Regions from separate parts of the Acidovorax sp. JHL-9 genome, predicted to be linked through region 2. Evidence: predicted binding sites of a transcription regulator. Region 2 holds the regulator's gene; each other region holds the start of a gene.
What was found. The regulator HrcA, encoded in region 2, represses chaperone genes, less so after heat shock. The targets are predictions, from matches to a motif close to TTAGCACTCNNNNNNNNNGAGTGCTAA.
Positions count from the first base shown of each region.

Region 1: a site for HrcA is predicted at 1,860-1,886, ahead of K225_RS0119900 (co-chaperone GroES). Genes of this name have one in related genera too.
Region 3: a site for HrcA is predicted at 1,334-1,360, ahead of rpoH (RNA polymerase sigma factor RpoH). Genes of this name have one in related genera too.

Region 1 is NZ_KE384507.1:164,114-167,389, forward strand. It holds gene K225_RS0119895 (AMP-binding protein) at 1-1,400, opposite strand, end outside; gene K225_RS0119900 (co-chaperone GroES) at 1,978-2,268, shown strand; gene groL (chaperonin GroEL) at 2,444-3,276, shown strand, end outside.
Region 2 is NZ_AUEX01000025.1:226-3,501, forward strand. It holds gene K225_RS22265 (hypothetical protein) at 1-310, shown strand, start outside; gene hrcA (heat-inducible transcriptional repressor HrcA) at 959-1,963, opposite strand; gene K225_RS0114905 (NAD kinase) at 1,992-2,888, shown strand; gene recN (DNA repair protein RecN) at 2,891-3,276, shown strand, end outside.
Region 3 is NZ_AUEX01000001.1:297,837-301,112, forward strand. It holds gene ftsY (signal recognition particle-docking protein FtsY) at 1-829, shown strand, start outside; gene cutA (divalent-cation tolerance protein CutA) at 833-1,171, opposite strand; gene rpoH (RNA polymerase sigma factor RpoH) at 1,391-2,332, shown strand; gene K225_RS0101355 (tripartite tricarboxylate transporter substrate binding protein) at 2,451-3,276, shown strand, end outside.

The DNA of each region.
Region 1 (3,276 bases), on a different contig from region 2:
GCCAGGCACAGCGCGTCCAGCGCATCGGGGGTCACGCCCTCATTGCCCACCACAAAGGCCACGGGCACCTCGCCCCACTCCGCATCCGGCTGCCCCACCACGGCCACCTCGCGCACCTGCGGGTGCAGCAGCAGCACTTCTTCGACCTCGCGCGGGTAGATGTTGGAGCCGCCCGAGATGATCACGTCCTTGGAGCGGTCCTTGAGGGTGAGAAAACCGTCGCCGTCCAGGCACCCCATGTCGCCGGTGCAAAGCCAGCCATCGCGCAGTGTCTGGGCCGTGGCCTGGGGGTTGTTCCAGTAGCCGGGCATCACGGTTTCGCCGCGCACCACCACCTCGCCGGTCTCGCCTGCGGGCACAGGCTGGCCGGCCGCATCGACCACGCGCACCTCCACCAGGGACTGCGCCACGCCGACCGAGGCCATGCGCTCGGCCCAGCGCGGGTGGTGGCGGTCGGCCAGCTGCGCGCGCGCGAGCGCGGTGATGGTCATGGGACTTTCGCCTTGGCCGTAGATCTGCACGAAGCGGTTGCCCAGGGTGGCCAGCGCGGCGCGCAGGTCGTCGGCATACATGGGGCCGCCGCCGTACACGATGGTCTTGAAGCCCGCCACCTCCGCGCCCGTGGCCCGCACATGCTCGACCAGCCGGTGCACCATGGTGGGCGCGGCAAACAGCGTGAGCTGGCCCACCGAGGCGGCCAGCTGCACCAGCTCGGCGGGCTCGAAACCGCCCGACACGGGCACCACATGGCGTGCGCCGCGCAGCACCTGGGCGTAGTTGTAGAGCCCTGCGCCATGCGACATGGGCGCGGCATACACCATGGCGTCGCCCGGGGCGATGTCGTCCACGTCGGTGAAATAGCAGGCCGTCATGGCCAGCAGGTTGCGATGCGTCTGCATCACGCCCTTGGGGCGGCCGGTGGTGCCCGAGGTGTAGAACAGCGAGGCGACATCGTGCGGCGCGCGGTCGCAAACCTCCATGGGCGCATGCCGCACGGCAGCGGCATAGGCATCCGAGCCCAGCACCAGCAGGCCGGCATCCGATGCCCCAGCTTCGCGCACGGCGGCAGCGAGCGCCTGCGATGCCAGCACCACGCGCGCACCCGAATCGGCCAGCACATGCGCCAGCTCTTTGGCATGCAGCTTGTAGTTGACCGGCACCGACACCGCGCCCGCCCACACAATGGCATGCAGCGCCTCCAGGTACTCCGGGCAGTTGGCGGCGTAGATGGCCACGCGGTCGCCCGGCTCCACACCGCACTGCGTACGCAGCCAGGCCGCCAGGGCCGCCGCGCGGGCACCCAGGGCGCCGTAGCTCAGCACCACCTGGTCGCCGTGCAGCACGGCAGGTTGATCGGGGTAGCGCTGGGCGCTGCGGTGGAGCAAATGGGCAAGGTTCATGGGGTACGTTCGATCACAAAAACATGCGGAAGGCCATGCGGCACTGTAGGCGACGGCGCCTGCGGCACGCACGCCGCGCCCCGCGGAGAAACCCGCACCCCCCCGGTGCGGCCTCGGATGCAAACGCAGTACCTGCTGCAGATGCAGCCGAAAGCCGCAACGCTGGACGCCGGCCAGCTCCTGGAAGCGGCGGTGAACAGGCTGGGCACTGGAGACGGCGCCCTCGCCACGACCGCGTTACAGTTGACTGGATTAATGGGGTTCAGCGCTTTCTGGTATTGCATCAAAAGCTACTCTTTCAATAGCAGTCCATTCCCACCAGAGACAGTGAACAGGCGACGAGACCCCATCGGGTCGGCGCAACCCCTGCAAAGTGACCGCCTGCCGCTGCACCCTCCCTCCCCCAAAATCCCCCATCCGCCAGGGGGCGTCTTGAAACGGCCACAAATGCCCCTATCATTAGCACTCGCCTCAAACGAGTGCTAACAAGGTGCTTGTCACGAGGAAGTTTGGCGGCGTCCGCAGTGCGGGCGCCTTCTCATCCGGCTTTTTATTGTCAATCAACAGGAGCAATGCAATGAACCTTCGCCCCCTGCACGATCGCGTGATCGTCAAGCGTATCGAAAGCGAAACCACGACCGCCTCCGGCATCGTGATCCCCGACAACGCCGCTGAAAAGCCCGATCAAGGTGAAGTGCTGGCCGTCGGCCCCGGCAAGAAGAACGACAAGGGCGAGCTGATCGCCCTGAACGTGAAGGTCGGTGACCGCGTCCTGTTCGGCAAGTACTCGGGCCAGACCGTGAAGGTCAAGGGCGACGAGCTGCTGGTCATGAAGGAAGACGACCTGTTCGCCGTTGTCGAGAAGTAATTGCTACTGCGCGGCCCACATGCGTCGTTGGGCGGTGCCCGGAATCCTCACGTACAGGCAGTACGTTCCGGTTCCTGCGCTCCGTCCGCCTAGCCTGTGAGCCGCTCGCTACGCAATTCTTTTCTCGACACAGTCATCTGTTTCTCGAATTTTTAGATTTCTCTAGGAGCCAAACATGGCAGCAAAAGACGTAGTTTTCGGCGGCGAAGCCCGCGCACGCATGGTTGAAGGCGTGAACATCCTGGCCAACGCGGTCAAGGTGACCCTGGGCCCCAAGGGCCGCAACGTGGTGCTGGAGCGCTCGTTCGGCGCCCCCACCGTGACCAAGGACGGTGTGTCCGTGGCCAAGGAAATCGAACTCAAGGACAAGCTGCAGAACATGGGCGCCCAGCTCGTGAAGGAAGTGGCTTCCAAGACCAGCGACAACGCCGGTGACGGCACCACCACCGCCACCGTGCTGGCGCAAGCCATCGTGCGCGAAGGCTTCAAGTACGTGGCCGCCGGCATCAACCCCATGGATCTGAAGCGCGGTATCGACAAGGCTGTCGCCGCCCTGGTCGTGGAACTGAAGAAGGCTTCCAAGCCCACCACGACTTCCAAGGAAATCGCCCAGGTCGGTTCGATCTCGGCCAACTCCGACGAAACCATCGGCAAGCTGATCGCTGACGCCATGGACAAGGTCGGCAAGGAAGGCGTGATCACCGTGGAAGACGGCAAGTCGCTCGACTCCGAACTGGACGTCGTGGAAGGCATGCAGTTTGACCGCGGCTACCTGTCGCCCTACTTCATCAACAACCCCGAAAAGCAATCCGCGATTCTGGACAACCCCTTCGTGCTGCTGTTCGACAAGAAGATCAGCAACATCCGCGACCTGCTGCCCACGCTGGAGCAAGTGGCCAAGGCCGGCCGTCCGCTGCTGATCATTGCCGAAGAAGTCGAAGGCGAAGCCCTGGCGACCTTGGTCGTGAACACCATCCGCGGCATCCTGAAGGTCGTGGCTGTGAAGGC
Region 2 (3,276 bases):
TCAAGCGGACCAAGTTATTGAGTTTGTCAAGGCTGACTCAGAGCTTGCAAAAGGTGTAAATGCCCAATACACAGTAATCAAAGAGACTGAGAAAAAGAAATATCTCCCTGGTGAAGTTGTTTCAATCATCCAGTCAGAGGGCTTCACCAAGTTCAATATGCATGCGCACACCTCACTGTGGCAGTCACAAGATGCCAAGAACTCATCGAAAGGACTGGGCGTCCAAGTTGCAAAAACTTGGTACTGGTACGAACCTTGGCTTGATCTCGTAAGAGCTCACTGCAGGGAAAATGCGGTGAGCTATTCATGATAGAAATCTGACTATAGATGATGGTGTGGCGACACGGCGACAGTGGCGACACAAACGAAAAAGCCAACCCCGAAAGAGGTTGGCTTTTCGTTTTGGTGGGCCCCCCGAGAGTCGAACTCGGCACCAACGGATTCCGGTTTGTGTGACTTTCGCCACTCCCTGGACTATGCCTTCACCATAGCTTTCGCCTTAGGTGGGTGCCGTCTAGTCTCTACACCTTCAACAGCACTTTCGCACTGAAGCTTGGCTCGGCGTTGCCATACGCATTGCTGCGCTTAGGTTTCGCCGAATTTGACACCATCCCATACGCAGTTTCCAAACGTATGGCACAAATTTTATGAGTCCGCTGCTCTAACCAGGCATGAGCTAGAGGCCCGAAACTTCTAATGCTACAGCTTCTAAGCGCTTCGCTGAAGCGCCCATCACCTGAGCATTTCCTGAGTCGGCCCGGAAATGCACCGGCTCAGGGATTATTTCGACCCACGCACCTCTATGCCTTGCGCGTAAGTCGTTGAAACGTAACAAAGAACACTACAGGGCCACGCTCACTCACAGGGATTATGAGTCCTCTGCTCTAACCAACTGAGCTAACGCCCCCTCGCGCGCCAACGCTGAACCAGACGGGGCACTGCAAGTATTGTAGGGTGTTTATTTGCGGTAACTGAGCGCGTTGGACACCAGCTTGGAAGTGATGTCCACGATCTGAATCATCCGGTCATAGGGCATGCGGGTGGGGCCAATCACCCCCAGCGTACCCACCACCCTGCCATCCACTTCGTAAGGTGCGCTAACAATCGAAAGCTCTTCGAACGGCACAACCTGGCTCTCTCCGCCGATGTAGATACGGACACCCTCTGCCTGGCTGGAGATGTCCAGAAGGCGAAGTATCTGGGTTTTCTGCTCGAACAAATCGAAGGCCCTGCGAAGGTTGCCCATGTCGCTCGAGAAATCGCTCACTGCCAGCAGGTTTCTTTCGCCAGAGATGACGACTTCATCCTGGGCTTCGGAAAGGGCTTCCGAACTGATGTTGACCGCAGCCTGCATCAATGAAGCGATCTCCCCTCGCAGCATGTCCACCTCCGATTTGAGCTTTTCACGGACTTGCTCCATGGCCAAACCGGCATAGTGGGCATTCAGGAAGTTGGCGGCCTCGATCAACTGCGACTGCGAATAGTCCACATCGGTGAAGATGACACGGTTTTGCACATCGCCCTCCGGTGACACAATGATCACCAGCAACCGGCGCTCCGACAGTCGAAGAAATTCGATATGGCGGAACACGGAGGTGCGCCGCGGCGCCATCACTACGCCCACAAACTGGGAGAGGTTCGACAAAAGGTGCGCCGCATTGGCAATCACTTTTTGCGGCTGCTCTGGCGCCAGCTGTGGCGGCGTCAGTGGATCCCGTTGCACCGTCAGCATGGTGTCCACAAACAGGCGGTAGCCGCGCGCCGTGGGGATCCTTCCAGCGGATGTGTGGGGGCTTGCGATCAACCCCAGTTCCTCCAGATCCGCCATGACATTGCGTATCGTTGCCGGGGACAGCTCCAGCCCGGAAGCGCGCGACAGGGTGCGAGAACCCACAGGCTGCCCATCGGCGATGTAGCGCTCGACCAGCGCTTTCAGCAACAACTTGGCACGGTCATCGAGCATGGAATGATTTTAATGATGTAATTTCGCGATGACGTCCAATTTCCGCCATGTTGCGCTTATCGGCAAGTATCAGGCAACTGCTGCAGGCGCCATGGCCGATAGCTCGCGCCACGCCCTCGAAGAGATAGCTCAGTTTCTGGTTCGCCAGGGATGTCAGGTGGTGCTTGAAAAAGAAACCGCCATCAATACCAAACTGACCGCCTATCCCGCCATGGACGTGGACACCATTGGTGCCCAATGCGAACTGGGGCTCGTCGTTGGCGGAGATGGCACCATGCTCGGCATCGGTCGACAGCTCGCGCGCTATGGCACCCCGCTGATCGGAATCAATCAGGGGCGCCTGGGCTTCATCACCGACATCCCCTTCGGCAGCTTTCAGGCGGCGCTCACGCCCATGCTGTGCGGAGAGTACGAAGAGGATTTGCGCCCCCTGATGCGCGCACGCGTGGTTCGTGGGCAGGCCACGGTTTTCGAAGCCCTTGCCATGAACGATGTCGTGGTGAACCGCGGAGCCACATCCGGCATGGTGGAGCTTCGCGTGGAAGTGGGCGGGCAATTCGTGGCCAACCAGAGGGCTGACGGGCTCATCATTGCTTCACCCACCGGATCAACAGCCTACGCACTTTCCGCGGGCGGCCCCATGCTCCATCCATCCATCCCAGGGTGGGTACTGGTTCCGATTGCACCCCATACCCTTTCAAACCGCCCTATCGTTCTATCGGATGCCACCGAAGTGGCCGTCGAGATAGTGAGTGGCAGGGATGTCAGCGCCAATTTCGACATGCAGTCGCTGGCGTCACTGCTGCATGGTGACCGGATTCTTGTCCAGCGCTCCGAGCACAGCGTCCGTTTTTTGCACCCGCTCGGCTGGAACTATTTCGCGACACTGCGCAAGAAGTTACGCTGGAACGAAGGGGGCTCCTGATCATGGCGCTCAGGCGAATCACCCTGCGGGACTTCGTGATTGTTCGAGAACTTGCTCTGGATCTACAGACAGGCTTCACCGTGTTGACCGGGGAAACCGGGGCCGGCAAATCGATTCTGGTGGATGCGCTGCAACTGGCACTGGGCGCTCGCGCGGATGCAGGGTACGTGCGTGAAGGTGCCCGCCATGCCGATGTGTGCGCGGAATTCGATTCCCCCCACCACTTGCAGCCATGGCTCGAAGAAGCGGGGATAGAGGCCAACGATATCTTGCTACTGCGCAGAACCGTAGACACCCAAGGGAAAAGCCGAGCGTGGATCAATGGCACGCCGGCGACCGCAACACAACTGCGCTATCTCGGGGATCAACTATTGGACATTCATGGCCA
Region 3 (3,276 bases), on a different contig from region 2:
CACCGGCACCCAGATCGACGATGCCCTGTATGAAGAGCTGGAAGAAGCCCTGCTGATGGCCGACACCGGCGTCAAGGCCACGCAGCACCTGCTGGATGACCTCAAACGCCGCGTGAAAGACAGCAAGACCACCGATCCCGCCGCCGTCAAGGGCCTGCTGGCCGACGCACTGGCCGATCTGCTGCGCCCACTCGAAAAGGCCCTGGTGATTGGCGAGCACCAGCCCACCGTGATCATGGTGGCGGGCGTCAACGGCGCGGGCAAGACCACCTCGATCGGCAAGCTCACCAAGCACCTGGCCAACGAGGGGGCCAGCGTGTTGCTGGCGGCGGCCGACACCTTCCGCGCCGCCGCGCGCGAACAGCTCGGGGTATGGGCCGACCGCAACACCGTCGAGATCGTCAGCCAGGAGGGCGGCGACCCGGCTGCCGTGAGCTTTGATGCCGTCACTGCCGGCAAGGCGCGCGGCAAGGACGTGGTGCTGGTGGATACGGCCGGCCGCCTGCCCACGCAACTGCACCTGATGGAAGAGCTGAAGAAGATCCGCCGCGTGGTCACCAAGGCCGACGCCACGGCGCCCCACGAGGTGCTGCTGGTGATCGATGGCAACACCGGCCAGAACGCGCTGGCCCAGGTGCGCTCGTTCGATGATGCCCTGCAGCTCACCGGCCTCGTCGTGACCAAGCTCGACGGCACGGCCAAGGGCGGTGTGCTGGCCGCCATCGCGCAGGAGCGCCCTATTCCCGTGTACTTCATCGGTGTGGGCGAAAAGCTCGAAGACCTGGAAACCTTCAACGCGCGCGAATTCGCGCAAGCCCTGCTGACCTGAACGTCACACCCCGGCGGCCACCTCGCCATCCACCCAGCGCACATAGGCCGGCGTGGCCTGCAGCGCCTGCACCACCAGCTGCGGCAGCGTATAGGGGTGCAGCGCCTGCAGCAGCGCCAGCAATGCAGCGGTGGCGCGCGGCATGGTCTTGCAGTCCAGCCGCCATTCCGATTCTTCGTGCAGGGCGCCCTGCCAGTGGTAGTGCGAGGTGATGGCCTGCACCTGCACACAGGCCGCCAGCCGCGCCTGCATGACCGCCTGCGCCAGCCGGCGCGCGTCTGCCGCGCTGGCCACCGTGGTGGTGACCATGCGGATATCCACCGGATCAACGCCTGTTGCCATGGAACTCCCCCCCCTGCAAAAGGAACAGAGGGCAGTGTAAACAGGTCTTCAAACGCTCATCTATTCATAGCTACAAGATATTTCTGGTATTGCGTTTAAAGCCAATTTGATAGATGTATCTAGAATCAGGCACTTTGGAACAACCGGACGGGAACTCCGGGCTTAGCACTCCCTCCAACAGAGTGCTAACATGAAGGCTTAGAGGAAAGGATTCCTGGAATGACATTGCCATCTGGAACCGCAACGACGACTTTGGCCCCCGCCAATGCATGGGCACTGGTGCCGCCCTTGGGCAACCTGGACGCCTATATCTCGGCCGTCAACCGCCTGCCCCTGCTCACCCATGAAGAAGAGCAGACCTACGCCCGCCAGCTGCGCGAGCACAACGATGTGGACGCCGCCGGCCGGCTGGTGATGTCGCACCTGCGCCTGGTGGTGTCGATTGCACGCCAGTACCTCGGCTACGGCCTGCCCCATGGCGACCTGATCCAGGAAGGCAACGTGGGCCTGATGAAGGCCGTCAAGCGCTTCGACCCCGACCAGGGCGTGCGCCTGGTGAGCTACGCCATGCACTGGATCAAGGCCGAGATCCACGAATACATCCTGAAGAACTGGCGCATGGTGAAGGTGGCGACCACCAAGGCGCAGCGCAAGCTGTTCTTCAATCTGCGGTCCATGAAGCAGGGTTTCAAGGCCGATGCGGCGGCAGCCGATGCCAGCACGCTCCGCGACACCCTGTCGGACCGCGAAATCGACTCTGTGGCGGCGCAGCTCAATGTCAAGCGCGAGGAAGTCATCGAGATGGAAACCCGCCTGTCGGGTGGCGATGTGCTGCTGGACCCCGCACCCTCGGACGATGGCGAGCAAGCCTTTGGCCCCATTGCCTACCTGGCCGATGCCTCGCACGAGCCCACGGCCATGATCGAGTCGCGCCAGCGCGATGCGCTGGCCACCGATGGCATTGCGACGGCACTGGCCAGCCTGGACGAGCGCAGCCGCCGCATCGTGGAAGAGCGCTGGCTCAGGGTGAACGATGATGGTTCGGGCGGCATGACGCTGCACGAGCTGGCCGCCGTGTATGGCGTGAGCGCCGAGCGCATCCGCCAGATCGAAGTGGCCGCCATGAAGAAGATGAAGGCCGCGCTGGCCGATTACGCCTGAACGGCGGCTGTCCGCCGACCGGACCGCAGAGATCATTCAGCGCGCGACTGCGGTTGCGCGCTTTTTTTTGGGTGCCCGCAAATGCCTGTGCGCCTGTCCATGACCGGAGGATCTTTTGATGACCCCATCCCCCCTGCGCCGCGCCGCACTGGCACTGGCCCTTGCCGCGGCCTGCAGCCCCGCCCTTGCACAATCCACCGCGGCCCCGGCGACACCGGGCTGGCCCAGCAAGCCCGTCAAGCTGGTGGTCGGTTTTCCGGGCGGATCATCCCCCGACCTGGTGGCACGTACCCTGGCCGAGCCGCTGGCCAAGGCCCTGGGGCAGCCGGTGATTGTGGAAAACAAGGTGGGTGCTGGCGGCAACATCGCCGCCGATGCCGTGGCCAAGGCCAGCGATGACCACACCCTGGGCATCATGATCAACGGCAACCTGACGATTGCCAAGCTGATCAACCCCAAGATCCACTACGACCCGCTCAAGGACCTGGCCCCGATCAGTCTGCTTGCCACGGCCCCGCTGGCCCTGGCCGCACCGGCCAACGCACCGGGCGCCACCGCACAGGAGTTTTTTGAGGCCGCACGCGCCAGCGGCGACCGCTGGAGCTATGGCACACCGGGCGTGGGCACGGTGGCCCACATCGGCATGGAACTGCTCAAAGGCAAGGCTGGTGTTCAGCCGGTGCATGTGCCCTACCCGGGCAACCCACAGGTCATCAACGCCATCATCGGCGGCCAGATCCAGCTGGCCCTGCTGCCCCCGGCCATGGCGGCCGCGCAGGCCCGTGCGGGCAAACTGCGCGTGATTGGCATCACCTCCAGCGGGCGCAGCACGCTGGTGCCTGAATATCCCAGTCTGGCCGAAGCAGGCGTGAAGGACTTCAACCTCGAAATCTGGAACGCGGTGGCCGCCCCGCGGTCTCTGCCCCGGCCGGTGGTGGCGCGCC